Regions from separate parts of the Halotolerantifilum yawarlongkerapense genome, predicted to be linked through region 1. Evidence: riboswitches for the same ligand, from Rfam matches in the RefSeq annotation. Region 1 holds a riboswitch; the other holds the start of a gene.
The links. A riboswitch is a leader RNA that binds a small molecule or an ion and turns the genes downstream of it on or off. The one in region 1 is predicted to bind FMN.
Positions count from the first base shown of each region.

Region 2: another riboswitch for FMN. It lies ahead of ribD (bifunctional diaminohydroxyphosphoribosylaminopyrimidine deaminase/5-amino-6-(5-phosphoribosylamino)uracil reductase RibD); the one in region 1 lies ahead of ACULM0_RS06945 (ECF transporter S component).

Region 1 is NZ_CP199719.1:1,419,218-1,435,038, reverse strand. Features, by position in the region: gene purM (phosphoribosylformylglycinamidine cyclo-ligase) at 1-892, shown strand, start outside; gene purN (phosphoribosylglycinamide formyltransferase) at 889-1,482, shown strand; gene purH (bifunctional phosphoribosylaminoimidazolecarboxamide formyltransferase/IMP cyclohydrolase) at 1,479-3,017, shown strand; gene purD (phosphoribosylamine--glycine ligase) at 3,032-4,291, shown strand; gene ACULM0_RS06980 (IS3 family transposase) at 4,482-5,807, shown strand; gene ACULM0_RS06975 (MATE family efflux transporter) at 5,847-7,223, opposite strand; gene ACULM0_RS06970 (cupin domain-containing protein) at 7,357-7,704, shown strand; gene ACULM0_RS06965 (metal ABC transporter permease) at 7,719-8,522, opposite strand; gene ACULM0_RS06960 (metal ABC transporter ATP-binding protein) at 8,519-9,277, opposite strand; gene ACULM0_RS06955 (metal ABC transporter solute-binding protein, Zn/Mn family) at 9,289-10,410, opposite strand; gene tpx (thiol peroxidase) at 10,591-11,103, shown strand; FMN riboswitch at 11,150-11,264, shown strand; gene ACULM0_RS06945 (ECF transporter S component) at 11,362-11,958, shown strand; gene ACULM0_RS06940 (hypothetical protein) at 12,016-12,321, opposite strand; gene ACULM0_RS06935 (ATP-binding protein) at 12,419-14,971, shown strand; gene ACULM0_RS06930 (ABC transporter substrate-binding protein) at 15,117-15,821, shown strand, end outside.
Region 2 is NZ_CP199719.1:8,798-24,618, forward strand. Features, by position in the region: gene ACULM0_RS00045 (GGDEF domain-containing protein) at 1-395, shown strand, start outside; gene ACULM0_RS00050 (TVP38/TMEM64 family protein) at 385-1,068, shown strand; gene ACULM0_RS00055 (PAS domain S-box protein) at 1,123-3,705, shown strand; gene ACULM0_RS00060 (HD-GYP domain-containing protein) at 3,834-4,916, shown strand; gene ACULM0_RS00065 (ABC transporter permease) at 5,069-5,719, shown strand; gene ACULM0_RS00070 (glycine betaine ABC transporter substrate-binding protein) at 5,732-6,625, shown strand; gene ACULM0_RS00075 (ABC transporter ATP-binding protein) at 6,627-7,568, shown strand; gene ACULM0_RS00080 (putative bifunctional diguanylate cyclase/phosphodiesterase) at 7,697-9,364, shown strand; gene ACULM0_RS00085 (PadR family transcriptional regulator) at 9,485-9,841, shown strand; gene ACULM0_RS00090 (HAAS signaling domain-containing protein) at 9,834-10,796, shown strand; gene ACULM0_RS00095 (hypothetical protein) at 10,909-12,279, opposite strand; gene ACULM0_RS00100 (permease) at 12,466-12,987, opposite strand; gene ACULM0_RS00105 (permease) at 12,989-13,468, opposite strand; FMN riboswitch at 13,606-13,727, shown strand; gene ribD (bifunctional diaminohydroxyphosphoribosylaminopyrimidine deaminase/5-amino-6-(5-phosphoribosylamino)uracil reductase RibD) at 13,838-14,959, shown strand; gene ACULM0_RS00115 (riboflavin synthase) at 14,941-15,576, shown strand; gene ACULM0_RS00120 (bifunctional 3,4-dihydroxy-2-butanone-4-phosphate synthase/GTP cyclohydrolase II) at 15,613-15,821, shown strand, end outside.

The DNA.
Region 1 (15,821 bases):
ACTCTTCCGCCTCCCCACCGGCTATGAAAAGCCCGTTCTGGTTTCAGGGACCGACGGTGTGGGCACCAAGTTAAAACTCGCATTTTTGACGGATCGTCACGATACCATCGGTCAGGATCTGGTGGCCATGTGCGTTAACGATGTCCTCTGCCAGGGTGCCCGTCCGCTGTTTTTTCTCGATTATATGGCCACAGGAAAATTGGAGGCCGATAAAGCGGCCAGTATCGTGGCCGGGATCGCGGGCGCCTGTAAAAAGTCCAAGATGGCACTGCTCGGCGGAGAGACCGCAGAGATGCCGGGATTCTACCAAGCAGGAGAATACGACCTCGCCGGTTTTTGCGTCGGCGTGGCCGATGAGGACCAGCTGATCACCGGGGCATCGATTCGCGAGGAAGATGTGATCCTTGGGCTCACGTCCAGCGGTTTTCACTCCAACGGTTACTCGCTCGTCCGCAAGTTGTTTCTCGATACATGGGCCCTTCCCCTCGATGAGCCTCTCCCGGGAATGGAGATGCCCCTAGGAGAAGCACTGCTCACCCCAACGAAGCTTTACGTGGCGCCTGTGCTTTCACTGCTCGAGCACCTGCGGGTGGAGGGGATCGTTCATATCACGGGGGGCGGTTTCTTCGAGAACATTCCCCGCGTGCTACCGGCGGGTCTAACCTTTGAGATCAACCGCGCAGCCCTACCGGAACAACCGCTTTTCACCTACGTGCGCGAGCGCTCCGGTCTCAGTGATAAGGAGCTCTTCGGGACCTTCAACATGGGCATCGGCATGGTGGTGATCGTCCGCCCCGAGGTGCAGGAAGAAGCCCTCTCCATCCTTCGCGAGGCCGGGGAAGAGGCGCTGGTCATTGGCCGCGTCATCAGCGGCGGGGAGCCGCGGTTATGACGCTAAAGATCGCCGTCCTCGTCTCTGGAGGGGGAACGAACCTCCAGGCGCTTTTGGACGGTTGTCGGTCCGGCATCATCGAGGGTGAGGTGGTCCTGGTGGCGTCGAACCGATCGGAGGCCTACGGACTGGAGCGGGCGCGAATCGCTGGTGTCGAGACCTTGGTCTTGCCCAAAGAGGATCGTTACGATCATCTCACACGACGACTGGAAACGATGGGTGTTGACTTGATCGTGCTGGCCGGTTATCTAGAGATTCTCCCGGGTCCTTTCGTGAGCCGTTACCATAGGCGGATCATCAATATCCATCCCTCCTTGCTGCCAAAATACGGCGGCAAGGATCATTTTGGTCTCAAGGTACATGAGGCCGTGATCGCCGCGGCGGAAGCGGAAACCGGGGCGACCGTTCATTTTGTTGATACCGGTGTGGACACCGGTGAAATCATCGATCAAAAGCGCATACCGGTGGCTCCCACGATGGATGCATCCGCATTGCAACGTCGTGTGCTGGTCATCGAGCACCGTTTACTCATCGATGTGGTCAAGCGGATCGCATCGGGTAGCATTGAAATAGGGGGTTCCAATCAATGATCAAACGCGCACTGCTCAGTGTTTCCGATAAAACCGGCATCGTATCCTTTGCCAAGAGCCTACACGAGATGGGGGTCCAGCTGATCTCCACCGGAGGTACCGAGAGGGTCCTTGCGGAGTCAGGGCTCCCCGTGACCAATATCAGTGAGATCACCCGGTTCCCCGAGTGTCTCGACGGACGCGTGAAGACGCTTCATCCGGCCGTCCACGCGGGCATCTTGGCCCGACGCGATCTGGAGGAGCATCGCGAGCAGTTGAAGGAGCTGGCGATCGAGACCATCGATCTGGTGGTCATCAACTTGTACCCTTTCAAGGAGACAATCGCACGACCGGATTGCACCCTAGAAGAAGCTATCGAAAACATCGACATCGGTGGTCCCACGATGCTGCGCTCTGCGGCGAAAAATTTTAGGGATGTGCTGGTGCTCACCGATCCTGCGGACTACGATGGACTCATCACGAGTCTAAAAGCCGACGGTGAGGTCGACGGGGAGGAACGACTCCGCTACGCGCTCAAGGTCTTTGAGACAACGGCGGCCTACGATGCGCTGATCGCGGCCCACCTGGCCGGTGTGACGGGTAGGACCTATCCGGAGAAATTGACCTTAACCTTCGAAAAAGTCGACGACCTGCGGTATGGAGAAAACCCCCATCAGTCGGCTGCCTTTTACAGAGAGCCACTTGCTACACCCGGCACCCTATCGGAGGCCAAACAACTCCACGGTAAGGCGCTGTCTTTCAATAACATCAACGATACGAATGGTGCGCTTGCTCTACTGAAGGAGTTCAGAGAACCTTGTGTCGTGGCTGTCAAGCACACGAACCCTTCGGGCGTGGGCGTGGGTTTCGATCTCCACGATGCCTACATGAAAGCCTACGAGGCGGACCCGAAGTCCATCTTCGGGGGGATCATCGCGGCCAATCGACCCGTCGATGTGAAGACCGCGCGTAAGATCAATGAGATCTTTGTTGAAATCGTGGTAGCTCCTGCCTTTGAGGAAGAGGCGCTCGAGATTTTGACGCAGAAGAAAAACATCCGACTACTCGAACTACCCAATATCCTGCACGCACCCAAGGCCAACGCTCTTGATCTGAAGAAAGTCGAAGGGGGTCTCTTGGTGCAGGGAATCGATGCTGCCCTGATGAAAGGGGATATGCGGGTGGTCACCCACCGTGTGCCCACGGATAAGGAGATGAAGGATCTTCTCTTCTCCTGGAAGGTCGTGAAGCACATCAAGTCCAATGGAATCGTCGTGGCCAAGGGAAGCAAGACCCTTGGTGTGGGACCCGGTCAGGTCAATCGCATCTGGGCTGTGGAGAACAGCCTGCGGCAGAGCCTCGAGCAGACCAAAGGTGCTGTCTTGGCCTCTGATGCCTTCTTCCCCTTCGCGGATTCCATCGAGGCCTGCGCCAAGGCCGGGATCACGGCCATCGTTCAGCCCGGTGGAAGCATGCGGGATGAAGAGGTCGTCGAGATGGCGAATCAATACGGAATCGCTATGGTCTTCACCGACATGCGTCACTTCAAACACTAGGGAGGGAAGAGGGAATGAAAAAAGTATTGATCGTCGGTGGTGGCGGGCGCGAGCACGCCATCGCCAAGAAACTACTCTCGTCCCCCCGCGTGGAGCAAGTGTACGTGGCGCCGGGCAACGGTGGCACGGGTGAGGACTGTACCAACGTCTCAATGGATGCCATGGATTTCGAAGGCTTGGTTCGTTTTGCCCGAGAGGAAGCGATCGACCTGACCGTGGTAGGCCCCGAGGATCCGCTGGTGGGCGGCATCGTCGATGCCTTCGAAGCGGCGGGACTGTCGGTCATCGGGCCGGGAAAAGCGGCGGCTTTGCTCGAAGGATCGAAGGCCCATGCAAAGGACTTCATGGAGCGGCACGGCATTCCCACGGCCGGTAGCGTGACGGTCACGGATTACGCATCGGCGCTCGAAGTGCTCGCGTCCTTCACCTACCCTGTGGTGCTCAAGGCCGATGGCCTGGCAGCTGGAAAAGGGGTCTTGATCTGCGAGAACAAAGAGGAGGCAGTCTCCGGCCTATCGGCCATGCTTCGCGATAAGAATTTTGGTGACGCGGGTAGCAAGGTCGTGATCGAACGCTATCTCAAGGGTGTGGAAGCCAGCCTCCTGTGTTTCGTCGACGGCAGCGGCTACCTGACCATGGCCCCGGCACAGGACTACAAGAAGATCGGTGAGGGCGGTAAGGGCCTGAACACAGGTGGTATGGGGACCTTTTCCCCGAGTCCCGTGATGACGCCCGAACGCCTGGACCAAGTTAAAACCGAGGTGCTCGATCCCTTCATGGCGGGGATCGTGAAGGACGGGTTCCCCTTTCGCGGAATTCTCTTCCTCGGTCTGATGATCGATGGGGACCGGATCGATGTGCTGGAGTTCAACGTACGCTTTGGCGATCCAGAGACCCAGGTGATACTAGACCGTATGGAGACGGATCTCTACGATGTCTTCGAGGCTATGCTGGAGGACCGTCTCAGGGAGGTGACCCTCGACTGGTCGGACCACCATGCGGTCTGCGTGATGCTGGTCTCCGGCGGTTACCCGGGTGCCTACGAAAAGGGGATACCCATCGAAGTTACGCTTTCACCTGACGATGTAATTCACAGCGGAACGACCCTCGATTCCACGGGTACGCTGGTCACGAGCGGCGGTCGTGTGATCGGTGTGCTCGGGAGGGGGGAGACCCTCGAAGCCGCACGTAACGATGCCTACGGTAAGATCGACGGGGTGACCTTCGAAGGGAGCTACTACCGTCGGGACATCGGGGAACAGATCGAACGGTGAAGGCGATTGGAAAAAGCGAGGTTCAGGGTAAACTGGACCCTATAAAGTGGACTCTTTGAAAAAGAGACTCTTTATAGGGTCTTCTTGTGTCTAAGGTAAGAATTCAGCCTCCATTACTGGTAAACTGGAGAAAAGGAATCTGAACCGACTCACGAGGAGCTTTACAGAAATATATTTGGAGGAGGAAGCCATGTCAAAACGCATCTTCACAGATGAGCAGGTCAAAGAACTGTCTCATAACCCCTATGTCAAAAACGTCTCCTCGAAAGCGATCACTTACTCAGACGAGTTCAAGGTCCACTTCCTCGCGGAGTGGGAAAAGGGAAAGCCTAGCCTTCAGATTTTCGAGGAGGCAGGCCTCCCGCTAGAGGTTTTAGGGGAGAGGCGTATCCATAACGCCGCCACTCGATGGAAAAAGGTTTATCGAGATAAAGGGATCATTGGTTTGAAGGATCAGCGTAAGGGGGCCTCAGGACGCCGTAGCCTTACAGAACTCTCGACAGAAGAGCAGCTCCGTCGGGCCAAGCAGGAGAATGCCCTCCTGAGAGAGGAGAATGAGTTACTAAAAAAGCTCGACTTCGCAGAAAGGAGGGGAAGTGAATTATCCAAACATGAACGATATGCACTCATCCAGCAGATGACGGGTAAGCCTGGCTCGCTATCTGTCCGAGGGGCTTGTCTGATCTTAGAGGTGTCTACATCCGGCTACTATGCGCACGTCTCTCCTAAGAACCAACTCAAACGATGGGAGAAGGAAAAGGATGATCTTGCATGGCGTGACAGCGCGATAGAGGCGATGGCCTACAAACAAGTTGCAAAGGGCTCTCGCGCCGTCGTCATGTACTTCCTGAACACGAAGAAAACGATAGCAAATCGCAAGAAAATCCAACGAATCATGCGGAAGTACGGCCTAAAGTGTCCGATTCGGCGTGCGAACCCATACCGCCAGATGGCCAAGGCCACCAAGGAACACCGCACTTTCCCGAACCACCTAGATCGGCAGTTTGACCAATCGATTCCAGGGAAGGTCCTCCTGACCGACATTACCTACTTGCGAGGGAAGGAAGGCTTCCTAGGCTACCTCTCCACCATTCTCGATGCTACAACGAAGGAAATCCTAGCCTACAACGTCTCTGACCGGATTACCTTGGATATTGCACTCGACACAGTGAAGAGTCTGAAGGCAGATCATGGGAATAGTTTACATGCGGAAGCCCTCCTGCATTCCGATCAAGGCTGTCACTACACGAGTCCTGTATTCCAGAAATTAGTACGAGAAAGTGGCCTCCAGCAGTCAATGTCCCGCCGTGGAAACTGCTGGGACAATGCTCCACAGGAGAGCTACTTCGGTCACTTGAAGGATGAGATCGCTTATGAGGAATGCTGTTCTCTCGAGGAATTGCAGACGGTTATCGCGGACTACATGGAGTACTACAACAACGAGAGGGGCCAATGGAAACTGAAAAAGCTGACCCCGGTATCTTACCGGAATCAGCTCTTGAAACAAGCAGCTTAGCTCTCTCTTTTTTTAATTGTCCTTGACATAGGGTCCAGATTAGGGTGCTTCTACACCCAGGACCTCGCTTTTTTTGATAACTTTTTGCTCCCACCGGCCGGTGAGGTAGATGGAGAGACCGAACAGGACGGTGAGCAGATTTGATAAGACCATCGCGTACCACACACCATTGGGCCCGAAATCCGTATAGGACTTGAAGAGCAAGATCATCGGAATCCGCAGGACCCAGAGTCGGCCCATCATCATGGCCATGGCGTACATCGTGTGTCCAGATCCCTGGAAGACGCCGATGAAGATCTGGAAGAAGCCCATGAGCGGTAGGCTGACCACGATGAGGCGCATGTAAGTCAAACTTTGTTCCGCCTGCGCAGGTGTATTCGCGAAGAGATTGACGATGTCCCTTGCGAAGAATAAGAGGATGCTCCCCCCGATGGCAAGAAAAAGAGTGGAGAGCTGGGCACTCTTCTTCACGGAGGCCCGGCTCCTTTCGATCTGATCGGCCCCGAGGTTCTGCCCCACGATGCTGGCCAGGGCACTGCCGATGCCCATGGCGGGCATCAGGACCAGACTGCTGATGCGGTTGCCAATGGCGAAGGCTGTGAGCGTGCTCTCACCGAAGGAGACGATGAAGATGTTGAGGACCGCGAAGCCCAGCGCGGCAGTGGACTGTCCCACGGAGGAAGGCAAACCGATTCCCGTGATCTTGCGGATCACGGCAGGATCGGGCACCAGGTCCTCCGGGGAGATCCGCAGATCTCGGTTGAAGAAGAGCTTGGTCACGGCGAGGGTGCCGAAGAGCACCCGGCTGATCACCGTGGCGATGGCCGCGCCGCGCACGCCCATACCGAGGGTGAAGATGAAGATCGGATCGAGCAGGATATTCAGGCCAACGGAAAAGGCACTGAGGATCATGGGACGGAGGGTATCGCCCTGCCCGTTCCGAACCCCATTGTAAGCGAAGATCATGAACATCCCTGGCATGCCGTAGAACATGACGCTGAGATAGGCATCGGCATTGGCCAGTAGGTCGCCCTCGATGCCCATCAGGGTGAGGATCGGCCTGGATAGGAGTCCGCCGGCGATGCCTACGATGGTGGAGAAGACCAGACTGATGAGCAGGATCTGTCCACCGACACGCTGTGCTTTCTCATCATCGTGGGCGCCGATATACTGGCTCATCAGGCTGGTAGCGGCCATGGAGAACCCGATGCCGAAACTCATCATGAAGAACATCATGGGCCAGGTGAACTGGATGGCGGCGACCTCGTTTCCACCGATACGGCTGACAAAGTAGGTGTCGGTGAGGTTGTAGATGGTCTGAATGAAGTTATTGATCATCATGGGTAATGAGAGCGTCAGGATCACGCGGGTCATTGCCCCGTTTAAGATCAGCTCGCGCTTCTGTCTGAAGTCCATAGTGCCCTCCTTTTTCCTGTACTCAGTATAGCAAAATCCAGTTGCACCATCAATTATTTCGAGGGGCTAATGATTATCATTTATCTAAAATATGGTATAATGAGGGCACAAAGAAACCAAAGGAGGAATAACCATGATCGTTGCCAATGAAAAGGATCTCAAGGCCAAGGTACTAAGCGGTGACGCCGTGAAAAATGCAGCCATGAAGGTGCTCGTCTCACCCGAAGAGGGCTGGGACTCCCATGTGATGCGTATCATCGAGCTGGGGGAAGGTGGATATTCGCCCAGGCACGAACACCCCTGGCCGCACATCAACTATATGATCGAGGGAACGGGTACCCTCCACCTCGACGGCGAGGATATCGCGGTGAAGGCCGGATCCTATGCCTACGTACCCGCCGGGAAGCACCACCAGTTCCAGAATACTGGTGAGGGGACCTTCCGCTTTATCTGTATCGTACCCAAAGAAGGCCACAAATAAGAGAAACCCGCAGCCTAGGCTGCGGGTTTCATGATGTGTGAGACAAGGTATCCCGTGATGCTGACCAGGATGATCGTTGCACCGGAGGGGATATCCAGATAGTAGCTCAAGGTGAGCCCAACGGTGGAGAACAGGATCCCCAGGCCGATACTCGAGAAGATGATGGTCTTGAAATCATCGAAATAATGGCGGCTCATCGTGGGCGGGATGGTCAGAAGCGCCATCACCAGAATGATGCCCACCAGTTGGATCAGTGCCACGGTGGCAAGGGCCACGAGCAGGAACAAGTAGTACTCGAAGGCCGCCGTGTTCAACCCGATGACCTTCGCGAACTCTTCATCGAATAGATAGGCTCGCCAGTAATCGAAGAACAAGACGAAGGAGAGGGCCACAACGACCCCTGTACCCCCGATAATCTGGAGCTGGGTGGAGGAGATCGTCAGGATATCGCCGAACAGATACTTGTTCATATCCGGGGGATAACCGGGCGTCAGGGCGATGAACAAGATGCCCAATGCCATGCCGGCAGACCAGAACATGCCCGTGAGGGCATCGGCACCGGCCATGGAGGACCGTTTGATCCGGGTGATGGCCAGAGCGGATACCACGGCGAAAAGCAGGGCGCCCACAATGGGTTCGATGCTCAGAAAATATCCGAAACCAATACCGCCGAAGGCCGTATGGGCGATGCCGCTGGACAGCATCACGAGTCGTTTCTCCACGACCACAGTGCCGATGATGCCACAGACCACACTGGCGAGCAGCGCCCCAATGAGGGCGTTCTGAAGGAAAGGGTACCTCAGGAGATCGGCAATCATGAGCTGTGCCCCCCTTTGTGCGCGTGCTCGTGTACGTGAAGCACTCGGTGAGGAACATCACCATGGCTGATCAGATCCACCGGACACCCGTAGATCTTTTCGATCGTATCATGATCAAGCTCGGGCTCGTTGTGATCGATCAGCTGGATGTTCATGCAAGCGATCCGCTTCACGTAGGAAGAAATCACACCCACATCATGGCTCACCAGAAGGATCGCCATGTCTTCGTTGAGCGTCTTGAGGATTTCGAAAATTTCCGTTCGGCTACTGGCATCGATGCTGGCGGTGGGTTCATCGAGCACAAGGATATCGGGCTTTCTCATCAGGGCTCGGGCTATGAGCACTTTTTGCTTCTGACCGCCGGAGAGCTGATGCATCAGCCGCCTGGCGAGTTGATCGATCCCGAGTGATTTCATCCATTTCTCTGCCATAGATCGTTCGATCTTCCCGTAGCGATGGAAAGGCCGGATCGGTGGATCGAGAGCACCGGATAATACCACGTCGCGAACCCGGATGGGAAAGCGGTTCTCAAAGTGGACGAGCTGGGGTACATAGCCGATGGTAGCGGGTCCGGTGAAGACGACCTCACCACTGTCCGGTTTGATCAGGCCCAAGATAGCCTTGAGCAGGGTGGATTTTCCGGCCCCGTTCGGTCCGATGATCCCGACGAAATCGCGGTCAGAGACTTCGAGGTTGACCCGATCCAAAACCTGGGTCTCACCGTAGGAAACCGTGAGGTTGCGTATACTGATCATGATAAGGACTCCTAGCGTAGATGTTCTTCGAGGGTGCTGGCGATCTTCTCGAGATTCGCCAGGTAATCGCCGGACAAGGGGGACACGGCTACAGTCTCGCCATCGATACTCTCGGCGATGGTCTCCGCTTGTTTGGACGTGATTTCATCTTGATAGAAAATGACCCGGATGTCGTTCGCCAGAGCGAAATCGATAACATCCTTGAGCTGGTTCACTGTGGCCTCTTTGCCACCGGCTTCAATGGCCAGCATCTCGAGACCATAGTCGTCGGCGAAATACCCCAGCGAAGGGTGGTACATGATAAAGGTTTTGTTCTCAACCTCTTCTAGTCGTGCGCGGATCCTTTCGTCGATGGACTCGAGTTCCTCTCTGAAGGAAGCAGCGTTCTCAGCATACCGCTCTGCATGCTCCGGGGCTACCTCCGAGAGGACGCGCGCAATCTCATCGACCATCAACATGGCGCGACGTGGACTGAGCCAGATATGAGGATCCTTCTGCCCCTGTTCATGGTCGTGCGCCTCCTCCTCATCGGCGTGATCTGCATCGTCGTCGTGCCCGTGGTCTGCATCGTCGTCATGTCCGTGGTCTGCATCGTCGTCATGTCCGTGGTCTGCATCGTCGTCATGTCCGTGGTCTGCATCGTCGTCGTGTCCGTGGTCTGCATCGTCGTCATGTCCGTGGTCTGCATCGTCGTCATGTTCGAGGTCTGCATCGTCGTCGTGTCCGTGTTCTGCATCGTCGTCGTGTTGGTGCTCCCCTTCTTCAAAATACCGGGCGGGGTACGTCTCCTGCACGAGATCGTCTAGACGGTGGACCGTAAGGTTGTCATTCAGATCCTGTAGCCGATCGATCGTCGAGGCGAGATCTGACGGCGTGCCGACACTGAAGTAATGAGAGGCCTCAGATAGAGACGTCAGTTCGCGAGGGGACGGTTGGTAGTTCGTCGGACTCGATCCCGTGGGAACGGCGACGGCAACATCCACCGTATCTCCGGCGATGGCTTCCACCATGGCCGCGAGAGGCATGATGCTCGTGCCGATGACCGGACGGTCTGTTACTGGAGCTTCCGCACAACCGGCTAGGGAGATTGCGACGATCAATAAGATGGATAAAACTAGGCTTGCTTTGTTCATGTATGTTACCTCCTACCATGTATTATAACAAATCTGTCAAGTGCTCAGAAGGACTCCTAACGCTATACAGATACCACCGTATGGGATGGAGTAACCAAGAATTTGTTTAGAGCACATCAGGACAGGTATCAATAGAAAAGACGGATTGAGAATATTTATCACAGGATAGGAGGATATCACATGACAGTCAAGGTAACATCCAAAGGTATTCCCGTGACACTGGTCGGAGATCCGATCAAGCCAGGGGATAAGGCGCCGGATTTCAATGCACTTTGTCAGGACTTCTCGGTTTTCTCTCTCTATGAAGAGACGGAAGGAAAAGTAGTGGTATTAAGCGCTGCACCCTCCCTAGATACGCGCGTTTGCTCTTTGCAGGCACAACGATTCAATGAGGAAGCTGAGGCCCTGGGAGAGGGTGTTCAGATTGTACAGATCAGCGTGGATCTACCTACTGCGCAAAAAAGATTCTGCTCAGAAGAGGGTGTGGACACCATCCGCGTGGTCAGTGATTACAGGGATGTGGAGTTCGGTGAAAAGTACGGTTTTCTTATGAAGGAGACCCGTATGCTGGCGAGAGGAGTCGTCGTGATCGACCCATCGAGAAAAGTACAGTATGTTGAGTACGTACCCGAGGTGAGTACAGAACCGGATTACGATGCGGCTTTAGCCGTGGTAAAAGAACTCGTGAAATAGTTGACACTAAGCTTTTCCTGTGTTATCTTTTATATGCAAATGAATAATAGTTCTTCAGGGCGGGGTGTAAGTCCCCACCGGCGGTAGAGCCCGCGAGCCGAGAGGTTGATCTGGTGAGATTCCAGAGCCGACAGTTAAAGTCTGGATGGAAGAAGAAGCATAGCTTTTTTTGAGCGCAAACCCTGGAGCCTTGTCTGATGCTTCGGGGTTTTTTTCATGCTCCGATTACGTTATCAAAAACACAGGAGGTATTCCCGAATGGACAACCAAAAGAAGAGAGGTTCACTTTTGAAGGTGAATGTGATGACAAAGGTGGCCATCCTATCTGTCATTGCCTTTTTGATTATGTACATCGAATTTCCCATTGTCTTTTTCCCCGCTTTCCTCAAGATCGATCTAAGTGATCTGCCGGCTCTTATCGCGGGATTCGCACTGGGTCCCGTGGCAGGGATCATGGTGGAACTGATCAAGAATCTTTTGCACCTGTTCCAAACGTCGACCGGTGGCGTTGGGGAACTGGCTAATTTTGTAATCGGCGTGGCGTTGGTGGGCCCGGCATCGGCAATCTACTATCGCGATAAATCGAGAAAAAGCGCGATCGTGGGTATGCTGGTTGGTATCGTCAGCATGGCAATCGTGGGAGCGCTGGCCAATTATTTCGTACTGATCCCCTTTTACCAGAACTTCATGCCCATCGATGCGATCATCGCTATGGGCCAACAGGCGAACGCGGCCATCGTGGATGTAAGGACCCTCGTGATCTACGGGGTGGTGCCTTTCAATCTGCTCAAGGGTGTTGTGATCATGATTATCACGGCCCTCATCTACAAGAAGATTTCACCACTGTTGAAATGATCCTCACAAGAGTACGGCAAAGATCCCCCGGAGGCAGAAGTGCCCCCGAGGGATTTTCTAGTTGATCGGACCTTTTGAAGACTCGGAGAAACTAGAGGCCAGCTGCAGGGCGTTTGAGATCTCTTCCTTAATACGCTCGATTGCAAGTTCCTGTTTGCCATCGGCAACGGTGATCCGAAGATTCTGGCCGCCGATTTCCAGTTTGAGAAAATCCTCCTTCAGGATAGCCTCCAGCATCTGCTTCAGGCTGGTGCGGTGGGATTCTTCGCCCAGGAACTGAGCGATTTCCGGTTTCATGCGCAAAATGATGCGGCCGGTATCATCTGTGTCGATCGATTGGATGATCATATGGTAGTCAAGCAAATTGGGACCTCCTTCAGATTCACTTTTAAAAAACGTCTCCTTATTTTATTATAGATCCGTCTCTGTTAAAATGGAAGGGTAGAGGGGGCAACAATCGATGATGTTACGGATGAAAAAATACGGTATACCGATACTGGCGATCCTGTTGGTCGCCTTTTTGTACGTGGAGCTGGTCGTGCATACAGAGATCACCGGTCTACAGCAGGATTGGCGGTATTACAGTGGTCGCTATCTCCAGTCCGCAGTAGGGGCCCCGCGCTATGAGACGGTAGATCTCAATGATCTCTTCAGACGATCTGACATCAACCGCGGCACATTGACCAAACAAATTCCGATTGATCCCGGGCAAGACACGGCAATTTATTTTCCCTACACGTGGTCTTTTCAACGGGTTTTCACTGAAGACCGTGAACTCGCCGCAGATGAGCACGGGATCTATCGTATTGAGCCCAAGGAAGCAGATGCTGTCGAAGTGACCGTTCATTTTCTTTCCGAAAATCAGCGGCACTGGAAGTCGCCTGGTGTCATTCGGGGCTCCTATGAGGAGATCCTACGTTATCTAGAGGCACGTTCCTACATGGGTTTTTTACTCTTTTGTATGCTCATTATCATACTTGTGCTCTATGCGATTTTTTACCACCGCACGATCAGGGAAAGTGACTATACGCTCTACGCCTATTTACTGGTCGCTCTGCTGGTCATGACCTTGCGAATTTTTGGCTACGACCAAGAGCTCTTTTTCATGATTTCCGAGAGGCTCCTCGGACGTATCAATACCCTAGCCTTCCATTTGCTGTTACCGCTCACCTTCCTGGTGAGTACCAAAATTCAACCTGGAAAAATCGATGAACGAGTTCTTTGGACCGTTAAGACCTATGGCCTGGTCACGGTGCTGGTCGTCATGAACATGCGGCAGCGGTTCCTAGACGACTGGATCTATGTGCACGCCTTCGTGCTTTTGTCCATGACGGTCTACATGCTAAGGGCCTTTTGGACGCACTACCGGAAGACGAAAAATGGGTATGCAATACTGGGCATGCTGTTCCATTTGCTACTCACCGTGTTTTTCGTGGCGGATGCAGCATATCATCTGCACTATATGAACACAAGATACCATCTGTTCTTTGCCATCTTGGTCATCTTTTTCCTCGAGCTCTTTTTGGTGGTCTACCATTATCGCCTGGACCGTCTGATGTCCCTTACGCCCAATGCTGCAAATCACGAAGCAATATTCGGACGACATATCGATGATGCCCTGTCTAATCTCTCGGAGAGCATCGTGATCTGTGATCCCTCCCTGATCGTGCTGGAGGTCTTGGTGGCGAGAGAAGACCCGCTCTTTGATGTGAGTCTCAAGGGCAAAGAGCTCGATCGTTTTCTATATGGGCACCATGTGGAGAGAAGGGAGTATCTGCACACCCTGATCGGCAAGATTTTGAAGGTGCCCGGAGAGCAGGAGAAGCAACTGCTCATGGACCTTTTACCCACGGAATGGGTTAACGAGCGGAGGACCTACCATCTGAATTACACCTTCTTGAAAGACCCGGACCGGCTCCTCATCCGATTCCGTGATGAGACGGCACTTCTGAAGGAAAGCTATCGGCTGGAGCAGGAGCGCTTGCAGCTGAACATGGTCTCCGCGGTCATCAAGAACCGGGCCACGTTCAATAGTCTAGTGGAGGATTTTCGTTATTATGCGGCCGTTGAGCTCGACAGTATTTTGAGCTCTAAAGATGTACTCTCGCGGATTCTGATCCATATCCTGACAGATCTGCATACCTATGTGGGTCTCTTCGAACAGTTCCATCTGATTCACATCAGCCGGTTCCTGCGGTCGCTCGAGACCGAACTCTATGAGATCAAGCAGGATGAAGCGCTGGATAAACAGAGTTTTATCGAGATCATGCGCTTTTACCAACCGCTGGAGCACCTCGAGCGCGACTTGGCGATCCTGACCTCTTATATGGGGACGGAGCTGAAGGGGTCGAAGCGGATCCGGGTGCACCCAGAAGATTTCAAGGGATTTGCCGAACTGCTGCGCCGAGACCGGCATTACAAACTGTATAATCATTTCGTCGAATTGGCCTACCCGTCGCTTGAAGATCTCCTGGCACCGCATATCACCTATTTCAATGAGTACATCGATAAGAACGGCCTCGCCATCGAACCCATCCGATACCAGGGTGAACATCTATTGCTGAACGAGAAAGTATACAGTCCCTTTGTCAAATCGTTGAATCATGTCTTCAGAAATGCCATTGAACATGGCATCGAACCGGCGGCGGAGCGGGTAGCCACCGGCAAACCCGAGAAAGGGAAGATCCGATGCCAGGGGCGGGAGATCGGTAACAGCATTTACCTCATCATAGAGGATGATGGACGGGGAATCAATCGCGAGCGCCTGAAGGAGAAACTCCGTTTGAAGAGACTGCTCAGCGAAGAAGAGGAACTGACCATCGAGGACCATCTCCTCTTGAAGAAGGTATTTCTCGAGGAGATGACCACGAAGGACCAAGTCGAGGTCATGAGCGGTAGGGGGCTCGGCCTGTTCGCCGTGAAACAACAACTGTTGGCTATCGGGGGAGATGTTGAAGTCGAGAGCCTCCCGGGAAAACGCACGCGGTTTACTTTCAAAGTGCCCAGAAACTAAGGTTTTGGGCGCTTTTTTCATGTCAGAAAGATGCTGTATAAGATTCTTTTTATCGTGGGGCTTATTGACAGTTGGCGGACAAGTGTTTATTATAATAGAATGATTGTTAAAATTTTTTAACACAAAATGAGGAGGGGTATTTCGTATGAAGCGTTATGTAGTTATCGTAATGATCGTGGGAATGTTCTTGTTGACGGCCTGTGGCGGACAAGAGACAGCAGCGGATAGCGACGTCATCAAGATCGGAGTCTTCGAGCCAATGACCGGAGCCAATGCTGCCGGTGGTGCCATGGAACTCGAGGGAATCGAACTGGCCAATGAATTGTATCCTGAGGTACTCGGGAAAAAAGTCGAACTTGTCGTAGCGGACAATAAGTCGGATAAAGTAGAAGCTGCCAACGCTGCCACGATGCTCGTGGAAAAAGAGAAGGTCAATGCGATTATCGGTTCTTGGGGATCTTCATTCTCCATGGCCGCAGGTCCCATCGTAGATGAGGCGCAAGTGCCCGCGGTCGGTGCATCCTGTACAAATCCATTGGTTACTTTGGGTGTAGAGTATTACTCTCGCGTTTGTTTCATCGATTCCTTCCAGGGAACGGTTATGGCGCGCTACGCTTACAACGAACTGGGCGCCTCGAAAGCTGCGATCATCCAGGAAATCTCATCGGATTACTCCGTGGGTCTGGTGCAGTACTTTGAAAGGGCCTTCACAGAGATCACGGGTGATGAGGATGCGATCTTGACGGTGTCCAGCTACAACACGGGAGACCAAGACTTTACCGCTCAGCTCACCAGCGTGAAAGACACGAATCCCGATGTCATCTTTGCACCGGGTAACTACACAGAATCT
Region 2 (15,821 bases), 1.4 Mb from region 1:
ATCACTTCAAACGTATCAATGATACCCACGGTCACCCCTTTGGAGACCTAGTGCTCCAGCACATCGCGCGGATCCTATCCGACCTGCTCGGTCCGAAGGATCTGATCGCACGGTGGGGTGGGGAAGAGTTTATCCTTTATATCGAGGATGAACAACAGGAGCAGGCCCTCGAGCGGATCAAAGGGCTCAGAAAAGCGCTCGACGAAAGTCTATTGTCCATAGAGGAGAGTACGATACGCGTCACCGCCAGTTTTGGTGTCGTGTCCCTCCGGGGGCGTAGGGTGGAAACGGCGTTACGCTTGGCGGATGATGCTATGTACAAGGCGAAAGAAAAGGGTCGAAATCGCGTGGTTTTGGCCAGAGATGCAGGGGAGGAAGCTTCCGATGATCAGTGAATCACACCGCCACCTATTAATCAAGGGCATGCTAAAGGTCCTTTTCTTTATGATCCTCGGAGTCGGTCTTTACTACCTACAGCGAGGCTATCGGATGTTGACACCGGAAGAAATCGGGCGTTGGATCGATGGTCTGGGCTACTTGGCCCCTCTTTTCTTCTTGCTCCTCGGTGTTCTACGGCCCTTCATCTTTTTACCGATCACACTTTACTACATTGGGGCCGGTCTGGCCTTTGGTGTCATCGGTGGTCTGCTCGTCGGAACCTACGGTGTGTTGTCAGGTGCCCTGGTGCTCTACGTGCTCCTGCGCTTGACCGGCAAGCGGTATCTACCGAAGCGCATGATTCCCAAGGTTGAGAAAGCCCAGAAGCGACTGGAGCGTAGCCCCTTCAAAAACACCTTGATCATCCGGCTTGTGCCGGGGGTGAGCTTCGATATCGTGAGCATCGCCGGTGGGGTGGCCGGGATCCCGGTAGCACCTTACCTGATGGGCACCCTGATCAGTACGGCACCTAGAATCGCTGCCTACACCTTTCTCGGGTCCGAGTTATTCTTTGCCGATGAAACGGCATTTTGGGCAGCTATTGGCATCGTGGCCTGTCTCGTTCTTCTACCGGTGGTGATCATCGGGACGATTCGACACGGTGAGCGAGAAGAGTCGGAAAAACAGTAAACACATAATTTGTGAAGGTAAAAGTGGAACAGAAGCTTCGGAGGAGGAATCGACATGCTACCGTGGGAGATTGTATTGGACGAATTATCGGAGGGAATCATTACCATCGGAGTAGACGGGCGTATTGAGCGCGTGAACAGCGCCGCGCTTGAGCTTCTGGGGTACGCCATGTTCGACGAACTTCTCGGAAAGCCTGCATCGTTGCTGATTGATGATCGCTGTACAGACGAGCTCTTGGCCAGCCCGATGGCGGCCGGGGAAGTCCGACACCTGGATACCATTCTCAGTCACCGGGACGGAAGGGCACTCGCTCAGCAGATCACATTATGCGGTATCGATCGAGGGCGCACAGGTGTTGTGCTCAGACCTCAGATCGATGAGAAGGAAAAGGATCGTTACCAGATCCTCTTCGAAGAGATCAAGGCCGTGATGCTCTTGATCGATCCGGATACCGGCGCCATCGTCGACGCCAACCCAGCTGCTTCTCAGTACTACGGCTGGTCGAAAGAAGATCTGGTCCAGATGTGTATCGATCAGATCAACACCTTGACCGGGGAGCAGGTGCGACGGGAGATGGCCCGTGCGAAAAAGCAGGAGAAAGAGTATTTTCTCTTCCGCCACCGCCTGGCCGACGGGCAGGTGCGCGATGTGGAGGTCTATAGCAACCGTATCCGCGTGGGTGGACGGGACCTGCTCTACTCGATCGTCCACGATGTGCAGGAAAAGCGCGCCCTCGCCCGAGAACTCAATAACGAGCGGAGCCTTTTCCGTGAGCTGATCGAAGCCATTCCTGACATGGTCTTCTTCAAGGATAACAAGGGACACTACATCGGTGCCAACCGGGCCTTTGCCTCCATCACGGGAAGAAAACGCGAGGACATGATCGGGAAAACGGACACCGATCTCTTCACCGAGGAGCGGGCGGAGTTCTATCAAGGCCAGGATCTCAAGGTTCTGGCCAATGAAGAGGGCATTCGCTATGAACAGTGGATCGAGGGAAAAAGAGGGCGCATCACCGTGGATGTGATCAAATCACCCTACCGAGACGCCGAAGGCAAGATCGTGGGGATCATCGGTGTGGCCCGGGAAATCACGCGACAGAAGGCCATGGAACACGATCTGATCGAAGCGAAACGAGAGGCAGAGAGAGCCAACCGATTGAAAACCCAATTTCTCGCCAACATGAGCCACGAGATCCGTACACCGATGAACGGTATCATGGGTTTTTTACAGCTCTTGGGGGGGACCAACCTCGATGATGAGCAGCGGGAATATCTCTCCATCATCCGACATGCATCGGACACGCTACTCAATCTCATCAACGACATCCTGGATCTGTCGAAAATCGAATCGGACAATGTAGATCTAGAAACGATACCCTACGATCTTCCTTCCGTTCTCGAGTCAACGTTGCTTACCTTTTCCCAAGACGCCAGTGAAAAGGGAATCGATGTTTCGCTGACCATCTACCCCGGAGTACCGCCCATCCTCCAGGGCGATCCCACGCGACTACGGCAAGTGTTGAACAACCTGGTGGGCAATGCCATCAAATTCACCAAGGAGGGGAGTGTGGCGATACGAGTCACCGCTGAAGCGGAAACGCTGATCATTCGGGTGATCGACACGGGAATCGGGATGAGCGAAGAGGTGGTTCACCGCGTTTTCTCACCCTTTGTGCAGGCGGATGCTTCGATCGCGCGTGCCCATGGTGGCACGGGTCTAGGACTTGCCATCACCCGACGTCTTGTGGAGGCTATGGGCGGCGAAATCCACGTGGATAGCACCGAGGACGTGGGCACCGCCCTGACCTTCACCCTCCCGCTATCGCCAATCGAAGCGGAGGATGTGTGGGAAGATGCCACCTTTCTCCGGAACCGTCGAATCTATTTCTACGGCGAGGAAGAGTTCTTCAAGCGGTTGAAGAGCATCTGCACCCGGGGACAGGGGCGGCTCCGACGGTTTAAGACCATCGATGGTCTTGCAGAAGCCCTGTCGGATGATCGCGTGCACCCCGATCTCATGATCCTGCAGGGCGCGAAGGCAGCCGAGAGAATCCAAAGGCAACCCGATCTGCACAAGATCCCCAGCCTGGTTTACTGTCCAGATGAGACATCGGACAAAGACCATCAGGCGTCCTGCGTCGAAGGGTCCAAAGGAACAAAGCTGATCGAGGATATGCGTCGTTTGATCATGGAACAGGTGATGGGAAGGGAAAGCAAGAAAGCATCCGCTTCGAACGGAAGTTTCGCGGCCACTGGGCAAGAGACGGCAAGGCAGGAGGTGCTCCTTGTCGAGGACAACCCCACCAACCGCTTGCTCCTGAAGAAGCTGTTGGAGAAAGCCGGTTACCTTTGCGACCTGGCCACGGATGGAAGAGAAGCGGTGGCTCGTGCTGAAGAAAAGCGGTACCCTGTGATTCTGATGGACTGTGAGATGCCCTATATGGACGGCTACGAGGCGACCAGACGCATCCGGCGCCTCCCTGGAGCGCACCGGCCACTGATCATAGCGCTCACGGCACACGCCATGGAGGAAGACCGTCAGCGGTGTCTCGATAGCGGGATGGATGAATACCTTTCGAAACCTGTTGATCTGAACCGTTTGGTCGGTCTTCTTGACAAGAAGTGGCGAAGGTGAGCGGCCGCTCACCTTCACCTTGCCCCCTACCGCCAGACGTGTTATGCTTGATTATATATGGTAAATTGAGAATGCAATCTAGATAGACCATTACCGGGGGCGTTATCAAAAGAGAAAGGATTGTTTGCATGCGTGTGATCAGTGTGGGGGCGCTCAAAGAAGGCGATATCGTGGGAAAGGCGGTCTATTCCGACCAGGGGAGAATGCTCTTGGGGGAAGGGGTCGAGCTGACGCGCGGATTGATCGAGCGGATACAGGCACAAAATTTATACTGCATTTATATAGATGATCCAGTAGCGGAGGGCATCGAACCGAAGTCGTTGATTGACGAGGCAACCATCGTCAAGTCGGCACTGGCTGTGAAAGAGTCTATGAACGCGCTGTTCAAAGAAAGTCGACACTCTAAAATCAAAGGGCTTGTGCCCTTGAAACACTACAAGGCACTGCGCGATATCATCGATGAGCTGTACCGTTCGATCGAGGAGAACAACGGCACCTTGTACTCGGTGATGGCACTCATGGGAACGGATATGTACACCTACCGGCATAGCGTGAACGTGGCGGTGCTTTCGATCCTAACGGCGCGGAGCATGGACTATGATGACGAGACCATCAAGCACATCGCCATGGGGGGACTTCTGCATGACCTGGGTAAAACAGCCGTGCCCATGACAATACTGAATAAGCCGGGTCCACTGGAGGTAGAAGAGTTCGAGGAGATGAAGAAGCATCCCGATCTAGGCTATCAGATGATCCGTGATGATAGGGTTCTTTCGGGATATACAAAGCAAATCGTGCGGTTGCACCATGAAAAACTAGATGGTAGCGGGTACGGTTCGGGTCTGATGGCCGATGAGATTCCGACGCACGTGCGCATCGTGACCATCTGCGATATGTTCGATGCGATGACCAGCCACAGGATCTACAGGGGGAGCATGCCGACCTATCAAGCGCTGGAGATGATCATGGCGGACTCCGTCTACAAGCTCGATGCCGGGATATACCCGCATTTCGTCAAGAACATCTGCCTGTTCCCGGTGGGATCAGGTGTGGAACTTTCCGACGGTTCAAAGGGGATCGTTGTGAGATACAAGTCCGAATCCCCCACGAGACCCGTCGTCCGGCTGATCGATGGCGAAAAGAAAGACGTGGATCTGGAGTACGAACGAACGCTTTTCGTCTCTGACTCCGTTGAAATCGACCGGATATAACCCTCGAAAACACGCACGAACTTCCCTGGAAGTTCGTGCGTGTCGCATTTTCACCGCAAATCATGAGGTTTTGATGGGTGTGGTCCGGGATAATTCTATGATTGATACCATGCGATCATGGGCATGAATAAAATGATACGGAGGTGTTCACTATGTCCTTTTTCATCGATGTCCTCGCCCTCTATGGAGAACGAACGGATTTTTTCATCCGACTCTTGCTCGAGCACTTGTACCTGACAACGGTCGCCGTGCTGATCATCTCCTTCGTGGGGATCGGTATCGGTCTGCTCATGACCCGAGATGAACGGATCGCCTCTGTCTTCCTGGCGCTGACGAATTTTATCTACACCGTGCCGAGCATTGCTCTCTTTGGCTTTCTCGTGGCCATTTCAGGTATCGGGGAAAAGAGTGCCATTATCGCCTTGACCCTCTACGGGTTATTGCCCATTGTGCGCAATACCTACACGGGTATTGTTGAGGTCGAGGAGGAGATCATTGAGGCTGCCAGGGGGATGGGGAGCACACCTAGTCAACTGCTGTGGAAGATCCAATTTCCCCTCGCCCTACCGGTGATCATGACAGGCTACCGCACCATGGTCATCATGACCATCGCTCTCGCCGGTATCGCTTCCTTCATCGGCGCAGGCGGCTTGGGTGTGGCCATCTACCGCGGGATCACGACGAATTTCCCGGCGCTGACCGTTGCGGGTAGTCTGCTCGTGGCCCTGCTGGCTATTGTGATCGATCTCATGCTCGGATGGATTGAAAGAAAAATCAGGCGCCGTGTACTGGGCCAATCATAAGGAGTGGTTGATATGAAGAAAACAAATTTGTCCATTGTATTGATTTTGCTACTGACGATCAGCTTCACCCTCGCTTCCTGTACGGGCGAATCGGAGAAAGTGGTCATCGCGTCCAAACCCATGACCGAGCAGTTCATCTTGGCAGAGATGCTGGCTGCACTCATCGAAACCCACACCGACCTAGAGGTGGAGAAAAACCTCGGAATCGGTGGCGGTACTTCCAACATCCACCCGGGCATGGAGTCAGGTGAGATTGATCTCTATCCTGAGTACACCGGAACTGGGTGGCTATTTGTACTCAAGGAAGACTTGATTCGAGATCCCGACGCGCTCTACGAAGCAGTAAAAGAAGGCTACCAGGAAGAATACCAGATTCGCTGGCTAGACCTCTACGGATTCAACGATACCTATGCCCTGGCCATGAAGCGTGAGCTGGCGGAAGAACTGGATATCCGCACCTATTCCGATCTGGCAGCCCAAAGCGGGGATCTGATCCTCGGAGCAGAATACGATTTCTACGAGAGAGAAGACGGTTACCCGGGTCTCCAGGAGGAGTATGGCTTTGATTTTGGCGAGACTGCCGAGCTGGATATTGGTCTGAAGTACCAAGCCATTGCAGAGGATCGGGTCGATGTGATCAACGCCTTTTCCACCGACGCCCAGCTGCTTGAGAACGACCTGGTTGTTCTGGAGGACGATGCGAATTTCTTCCCCTCCTACCATGCGACCACCCTGGTGAGGGAGGAGACCCTCGAACGGTACCCGGAATTGGAAGAGGTGCTCAACCGTTTGGCCGGCCAGATCAGCGATGAAGAGATGATCCGTATGAACCACCGTGTGGACATCGGGAACGAAGATCCTGCGACGGTAGCCCGTGAGTTCCTAGAAGAAAAGGGCCTCTTGTAAGATGGCGGTCATTCGCTTTGAGCAGGTGACCAAATCCTACGGCGAGACGGAGGTGATCCGAGGGATCGACCTTGCTATCGAACGGGGGGATTTCGTCACCCTAGTCGGCCCGTCGGGTTGTGGCAAAACAACGCTTCTCAAGATGATCAACGGTCTGATTCCCTACGACGGGGGTCAACTGACCGTGGAGAATCGAGATGTCAAGGCGTGGCCACTCTATGAACTGAGGAGAAAAATTGGTTACGTGATCCAGCAGATCGGTCTCTTCCCCCACATGACGCTGGAGGAGAATATCCTTTACGTACCGACGATCAAAAAAGAGAGGGGCTCCGGCGACCGAAAACGGGCGGCTGACCTGCTCAGCCTTGTTGGCCTCGATCCGGAGCTTCTGGACCGTTACCCGCGACAGCTCAGCGGCGGCCAGCGTCAACGCGTGGGCGTAGCCCGTGCCCTTGCCGCAGATCCTGAGATCATCCTGATGGATGAACCCTTTGGCGCCGTGGATGAGATCACCCGGCGTCACCTGCAGGACGAACTGAAGGAGCTGCACGCAGAACTGGGAAAGACCATTGTCTTTGTCACCCACGACATAGAGGAGGCCATCAAACTCGGCACAACCATCGTCCTGCTTTCCGATGGGAAGGTGATCCAAGCGGGTGATCGGGAAGAGATTATCTTTCACCCCAACTCGGATTTTGCGGAGCGTTTTTTTGGGATCAAGAACTTTTCAGCCTACTTGACGGTTACAAAGGTCGGAGAAATCTGCGATCGACACAGCCCGCGTGCGGAAGGGTACCCCGAACTCGCTGGGGATGCCTCGCTCCTCGAGGCACTGAAGATCCTGATGCTCAGAGACGTGCAGGGCTTCAACGTGATCGGTGCCGATGATAGATACTTGGGGAGACTCGATCGCGACCTGCTGGACCATCTGAAGCAGCGCTAGCAACCTGCATCCTAGGGGTCAGTACAGGCTCGCTCCAATTTTCAAAGCTTGCACAGCCATCGGGAGCCACTCGGCTCCCGATTTGGTATCATGGAGGGGTAGCAATCACCTTAGTGGGAGGGATGTCTGTGGAACACCAACCGAATCTCCAAGCTTATCAAGCGACCATCGAGCGCCTGAAACGCATCTTCTCCGTTGCCAAAGAAGGGCTTTGGCATACAGATGAGAAAGGTCGCGTGACCTTTCTTAACCGGTCTTTTTACACGGACTACGATATCGATCTCGATCAGTATTCGATTGAGTCCTGGCTTGCCGTCATCCATCCTGCTGATCGGGGGGCCTTCATCGAGAACTACAAGCGTCAGGTCAACGAGCAGGTCGAGGTTGTAAAATCCCAGTACCGGGTGATCGATAGAGAGGGAAGGGTCCGCTGGATCGAGGCCCTAGGGGTAGCTGAATTCAACGAAGACGGCACCATCCGGTACATGGAGGGATCCCATGCGGATATCACAGAGGAGAAACGTTACGAAGCGCGGCTCATGCACATGGCCTATCGCGACCGCGTGACAGATCTCTACGACCGCGAGTATTTTGCCTCCCTACTGGAAAAGGCGATCGATGAGGTGGGGGAGGGGGCGCTCTTCCACGTGAATATCCAGCGTTTCAGTCTGATCAACGATACCTACGGTCATGCGACCGGCGATATTTTGTTGGCGGCCGTGGCCGAGCGAATGCGCCGGGTGGCAGCACCCAAGGAAGACTTGAGCCGCCTGACTTCCGACCAGTTCAGTGTGCTGATTCCTGGTATCACCGATGTGGATCAGCTGACCGCTCGCGCAGAGGCCTACGTCAATAATCTGAACCGCCGCTACGAGATCGGCGACCTCCACCTGGACGTCGAGGTCCTCATCGGTATCGTGCGCTTTCCCAAGGATGGAACGACGGCAAAGGAACTCATGCAGAACGTCAGCTTGACGGGACAGCATGCGAGGCGAAACCGCGATGAACTCTACGTGTTTTTCAACACCCTCAACAAACCACAGATTCTCCGGCGGCTCTATATTGAGAATCACATGCGCATCGGTTTGGATCGCGGCGAATTTCACGTCGTCTACCAACCGATCGTGTGTCTGAAGACAGAGGCGATTATTGGTCACGAGGCCCTTTTACGATGGCACCACCCGGACCTTGGTCCGATTTCACCGGGGGAGTTCATACCGATTGCCGAGGAGAACCGTTTCATCTCCAAGCTCGGTCGCTACGTCCTGGGGGAAGCCTGTCGCTTCATCAGCGCTCGTCGAAAAAAACACCCAAAGGAACGCGTTTCGGTGAATGTCTCCGTTGTGCAGATCATGGGGATGGATTTCACCGACGAGGTCTTGGAGATCCTCTCGGAGACGGGTCTGGATGCAGATGCTCTGGTCATCGAAATCACCGAAAGCGTGATCATGGACAAGAACCCCACGACCCTCACGAAACTCCACCGCCTGCGTCGCGCGGGTGTCAGGATCTCTCTGGATGACTTTGGAACGGGCTTCTCTTCCATCCACAACCTGATCGAGTTACCGCTCGACGAACTGAAGATCGACCGTAGTGTCGTACTGAAGATGATCGAGGATGAGGACGTTGCCTATCTCATCAAGAGCGTGGTGGGTTTCGCCACCAGAAGATCTTTTCTCGTGGTCATCGAGGGCATCGAGAACCAGATGATGCGCGAGCGGGCCATAGGCTCGGGTGCAGGTGCCGGCCAGGGTTATCATTTCGCCCGACCGAAACGGTATGATGAGGAATCCTAAGGGAGAACCCCCTCTTGTGAGGGGGTTTCTTTAGCATAAGAAATAATGTGCACCGCACATTGCTTATACTTGACATTAGTGTGCTATGCACAGTATAATATATTCAAAGGAAGTGATGTGATGGCCAGATCTTCAAAAGCGATTGAGAATCTAACACAGGAGCTCCGCAGAGGAGTCGTTGTGATCGGTGTTCTGGCTCAACTGCGCGAGCCGAGATACGGATACGCCCTGGTGCAGCGGCTCACCGATCGGGGGATGCCCATCGAGCAGAATACCCTGTATCCTCTATTGAGACGTTTGGAAAAACAGGGACTGCTCGAGGCCTCCTGGTCTGTCGATGAACCACGCCCCAGGAAGTACTATCGGTTGACGGAAGTGGGAGCAGAAACCCTGACAGCGCTCGAGGAAGAATGGCGCAATCTCAACAGTGTGGTCGCCAGCTTGCTCAGATCGGAAGGAGGAGAAAAGGATGACTGATTTGATCGAACGCTATTTGTATGCAGTTGGCAAGGGACTCTCGAAAGGCCAGCGGGAAGAGGTGCTGCCGGAACTACGCGCGGCGATCCTAGACACGCTTGAAGAAGGCGGAGACTACACAGAGCAAGATGTTTTGGAGGTCTTGCGCACCTTCGGTCCACCACGGGAAGTGGCGGCTGGATACCGACCGGAAGGACGCTACGTGATTGGACCCGCCCTTTACGGAACCTATCGCATGGTTCTCGGAATTGTGCTTCTCGCCGTGGCCCTGGGCCTCACCATCGCGACACTGGTGGGCACCTTAGCAGGAGAGGCAAGTCTCCTCACCTTTGTCCCGAGACTGATGGGCAACCTGTTATCGGCCTCCTTCGGGGCGGTGGGCAGTGTGACCGTAATTTTCTGGCTTATCGAACGGTACGTCCCCGAGGTGACCGAGGATTGGCGTGAGGAAGAAACTTTTGATCCGAAGAAACTGGACAGTGTTCCACCCTCACCGGACCGCGTCTCGACGGCAGAGCTTGTTGCCGAGAACGTCTTTCTCTTCATCGCATGGACCGTCCTGACCTTTTATCCTGACTGGATCGCTGTGATTTCGGTGCAGCACCCAGTGGTCTCGCGGATTCCCTTGTTTCACACCGAGGCATTGCGCCCCTACGTGACGGTCTTTACCTTTCTCTGGTTCTTCCAGTTCCTACTGAACCTATACCTACTCAAGAAGGGTCGCAGAACGGTGACCACACGGATGCTCGAGATAATCTTCTCCCTCGGTGGACTGGCGATCTTCTTGGTGGCAGCAGGGGATCCATCGCTGATCAACCGCGAAGCACTGTCCGTACTACCTGACAGTCTGATGAGCCTGGCGGGCACCGGTGGACGTCTCCTCGTGTTGTTCATCGTGGTCCTCACGCTTATCGAAGTGGGGAAGCATGTGTACCAAATAATCAAAGCGAGATAAAGAAAGCCCCCTGAGGGTGCCTTGAACAGGCACCTCGGGGGGCTCTCTTAGCACATAAAAAAGGAGCACCGACGTATGGTCGGTGCTCCTTTGATGATTCGGTCTTCAGTGATTACTGAACAGCGATCTCGCCTGTTACTTCACCTTCGTTCTCGAAAGCATCGAGAAGATCTTGAGAAGCAAAGTAGAGGTTGCCGTCGATTACAGCGTCACGGAGCTGGAAGTTTTCAGCTACAACGTACACATCACCAGCAACGGTACCGCCCTGGATGCGAGTGTTCACGCTTTCTACCGTGAGGGTAGGAGCCGTGAGCGTGAAACGAGCTGTAACGTTGCGGTCTGCATCTTGCGTGTAAAGAGCAAGCTTACGAGCCGGCTCGCCTTCGTCCGTAGGACCAGCAGCGAGCACGAGGTCTTTATCAGAAGACATATCGTCTTCGAAGATCACGATCCAGCCGCCAGCTGCGCTGAGCGCTTCGATCATTGACTCTTCGTCCGTTACGATTGACTGAGTAGCACCAGATACAACATCAGCTTCAACGCCGATTTGACCTGTTACTTCACCTTCGTTCTCGAAAGCATCGAGAAGCTCTTGAGAAGCAAAGTAGAGGTGGCCGTCGATCACTGCATCGCGGAGCTGGAAGTTTTCGGCTTTCACGTACACATCACCAGCGAAAGTACCGCCCTGGATGCGAGTGTTCACGCTTTCTACCGTGAGGGTAGGAGCCGTGAGCGTGAAACGAGCTGTTACGTTGCGGTCTGCATCTTGCGTGTAAAGAGCAAGCTTACGAGCCGGCTCGCCTTCGTCCGTAGGACCAGCAGCGAGCACGAGGTCTTTATCAGAAGACATATCTTCTTCGAAGATCACGATCCAGCCGCCGTTACGACCAAGAGCGTTGATCAAAGAAGCTTCGTCCGTTACGAAAGACTGCGTAGGAGCAGAGACTGCATCAGCAGCTACTGCGATTTCGCCCGTCACTTCACCTTCGTTCTCGAAAGCATCGAGAAGATCTTGAGAAGTGAAGTAAAGGTTGCCATCGATCACAGCGTCGCGAAGTTGGAAACCTTCTGCGCTTACGGTGACATCACCAGCGAAAGTACCGCCCTGGATGCGAGAGTTCACACTTTCTACCGTGAGGGTAGGAGCCGTGAGCGTGAAACGGTCGATCACGTTGCGATCAGCATCTTGCGTGTAAAGAGCAAGTTTGCGAGCCGCTTCGCCTTCGTCCGTAGGACCAGCAGCGAGCACGAGATTCTGCTCAGTGGTCATGTCGTCTTCAAAGATCACAATCCAGCCGCCGTTGGGACCTACTGCTTCGATCAGTGAAGCTTCGTCGGTAACGATGGACTCGGTAGGACCTGATACAACATCTGCCGGCTCATCGGCGGGTGCTTCAGGTGCGGGTTCTTCTGTAGCCGGAGAACAACCTGCGAATGCAAGTGCGACTACCAGAAGTGTTAATAAAATAACTTTTGACTTCATAAATGAACCTCCTCATATTGTGGGGGCTTTTCCCCTCTCTTAGATTCCTTCCTATTGTATCGAATTTAACGGTGGTTTTCAAGTAATTTTAAATCGTTATCAATATCTCGGAATCATCTTACAATTGTCACACGCCAAAAAGAGCCCGAGATACAGGCTCTTCTCTAGAATGATTTATTCCTACCATCAAACCTGTTCCGGTAGCCTGTACCGACGGCGATCGAAATAGGTCCCGAGGCCTGCGGAACTCAGGACAACAAGAGGGAGGGAGACACCCAGTCGAACAAGGGTGAACCGAGGACCTAAGATCGTGGCCTCCATGATACTCATGGGGATCATCACGAGGGAAGCAGAGGTCACATAGGTGAAGATCGCGCTGTAATCCGCTCCCTTGTGATAGAGGGCGTTGGCGACGGGGAAGGCCACGAAAGTACCACCGACGGTGGTGGCTGCCAGCAGAATGGCCCAGATGTACTTCTTGAAACCGGAGACCTGACCGAAGTTCTTCTCGATCAGCTCCCGGCTCGCCCACACATCGAACAGACCGATGAGGATGAAGGCCGGCGGTAGGATGCGTAGCATATCCCAGGCGAAGAGCCAAAAATTGTCGGCGACCCGCAGACCCAGATCGAATCCGCTGAGGAAAGAGAAACCGAGAAAAGCCAGGAAAAGTACAAAGGCAAGATAGTTCTTTTTTGCTGTCGTCATATCAGATCAACTCCCCGTAGAACAATCCCATGGCGATGGCTATCACCAGGGAGATGGAAAATCCGACTACATTCCTTACGATGGTCGCACGGACACCGAAGTACTGTTTCTCCACCGGATAAGTGGCCACACCGACCATCATGAGCGTGGTTACAAAGGCAGCCACCACCATATAGCTAACCCCCTGTTCGACCAGCACGCCCGATAGAGGGTAGGCGATAAAGCCTGGCATCATAGTGATCGAACCGAAGGCGGCCCCGATGAAAAGGCCTGCCGCCGAGGCATTTTCTCCGATGAATCGCACGATGAGTGCATTGGGAATAAGCAGAACCACGGACAAGATCATCAGGATCTTCAAGTACCCGGGCAGAATTTTTGCCAGCTTCTTACCGGCGACTTTCACAGCTTTTTTCGTCCGCGTGCGGTCGAGCAAAAAGGACACGACCAGGCCCACGGTGGCCACAGCATATAGCGTCAACATGATGGACGCCTCCTGGAAAAAGTAGACCCCCCCTAGGGGGATAACCACAGTGTACCAGGGACGCTTCTTGAAGTCAAGGGATGAAAATGATTCTTGACAAGGACCCGATCAGACTGATAAAGTTTAGATAAATTGAATCATTCCTTCGGGGCAGGGTGAAATTCCCTACCGGTGGTGAAAGTCCACGAGCCGCTTATCAAGCGGTTGAACCGGTGTAATTCCGGTACCGACAGTATAGTCTGGATGAGAGAAGGAGCAACAGATCACGAGGACAGTGCCGCCAGGCCTTTGTTTTCGAAGCGATCGCATGACCCCCGGAGTTTTTTGCTCCGGGTTTTTTTGTGTTTAATCTTGAGGAGCGTGTTAGCGATGATGGAGAAATGGATGCGTCGTGCAATGGTACTGGCAGAGGGAGGAGCAGGAGCGGTCAACCCCAATCCCCTGGTGGGTGCGGTGATCGTGAAAGACGACCGGTTGATCGCCGAGGGGTATCACACGCGGTTCGGTGCACCGCATGCCGAGCGCGAGGCACTCGTAGCAGTCAAAGAACCCCTAGAAGGGGCCACGATGTACGTGACACTCGAACCCTGCTCCCACCATGGAAAAACACCACCCTGTACCGAAGCGATTATCAGCTCAGGCATTAAAAGGGTGGTCGTGGGCATCGAAGATCCCAACCCCCTCGTTTCCGGAAGAGGCATCGAGCAGCTTAGGAAGGCCGGTATCGAGGTCTACGTGGGTGTGCTCCAGCAGGAACTGGCCCATCAAAATCGCATGTTTCTGACGGGTATGCGGCAAAAAAGACCCCGCGTTCTCTTGAAAGCGGCCATGAGTCTTGATGGCAAGATTGCGACGAGAACCGGTCGGTCCCAGTGGATCACGGGGCCGGAGGCAAGGATAGCTGTACACCGGATGCGTCACTACTGGCCGGCGATTCTGGTGGGCATCGGTACTGTGCTGGCCGACGATCCTTCGTTATCAGCCCGGAGCGAGAGCGAAGCTTACAGGCAGCCCTATCGAATCATCGTCGATGCACTGGCCGAGACTCCCCTGGCAGCGCGGGTGCTCGACGCGAACCTCGGCGGCCCGACGATCATCGCCGTGAACAGCACGGCAGATGTGGAGAAGAGGCGGGCCCTTGAGAACATGGGCGTGCGGGTGCTCGAGACAAGGGGCGCGGAAGATCGCATCGACCTATCCGATTTGCTCGCGAAGCTCTACCGCCTGGGGATCGACGGTGTGCTCGTCGAAGGGGGGAGTGCCATTCACGGTGGTTTTCTCGATGCAGGTCTCGTGGACGAAGTGGCCTTCTTCATCGCGCCCAAGTTGATCGGCGGTCAATCTGCGAAATCCGTGATCGGGGGAGAGGGCACAGAGGCGCTCGCGTCGGTGACGCGGCTCGATCACATGGATACAGCCTATCACGGAGAAGATCTACTGATCACAGGATGTGTGGGAGGGGAGGAAGACAGATGTTCACAGGGATTATAGAAGAGATCGGTCGCGTCCGGAGGGTCGAAGCCCGTCCGGAGGGTGCCCGTATCACGATAGAAGCCGAGCATGTGCTCGACCAAACCAAATCGGGCGATAGTATTGCCACCAACGGCATTTGCCTGACAGTGGTAAACCACGATGGTACCCATTTCACAGCGGACGTCATGGCAGAAACGCTCCGGATGACCAATCTGGGTGAGCTCTCGCCCGGAGATCCGGTGAACCTCGAGCGGGCGATGACGTTGAACGGACGTCTTGGCGGCCATCTGGTGGCAGGCCATGTCGATGGTCTGGCACGGATCACGGGCACACGAAACGAGGGGGACTCCCTGTGGATCGACCTGAAGGTCGACGATCGACTGATGCGCTATGTGCTCGACCGCGGATCCGTGGCTCTTGATGGCACCAGCCTGACGGTGGCCCGTCGTCAAGCGGGTGGCCTGTCCGTCTCCCTCATTCCTGTCACCCAAGAGGAGACGATTCTGGCCAAAAAACGGGTGGGGCAGACTGTCAATGTAGAAGTGGACATGATCGGCAAATATGTGGAACAGTTGATGACACCCCAAAAAGAGGGGAAGATCAGCTTGGATTTTTTACGGGAGCACGGTTTTTGATCCTAGGCGTAGGAAATTGAGAAAGGAGAGTGGCATATGTTTGCCAAGATAGAAGAAGCACTGGAGGTCATCGGAGCCGGCGGGATGATCGTGGTGGTGGATGATGAAGACCGGGAGAACGAGGGGGATCTGGTGATGGCAGCCGAACACGCTACGCCGGAAGCCGTTAATTTCATGACGCTTTACGGACGTGGTCTTCTGTGCACCCCCATGGAAGAAGAGCGACTGCAGGATCTGGAGATCGG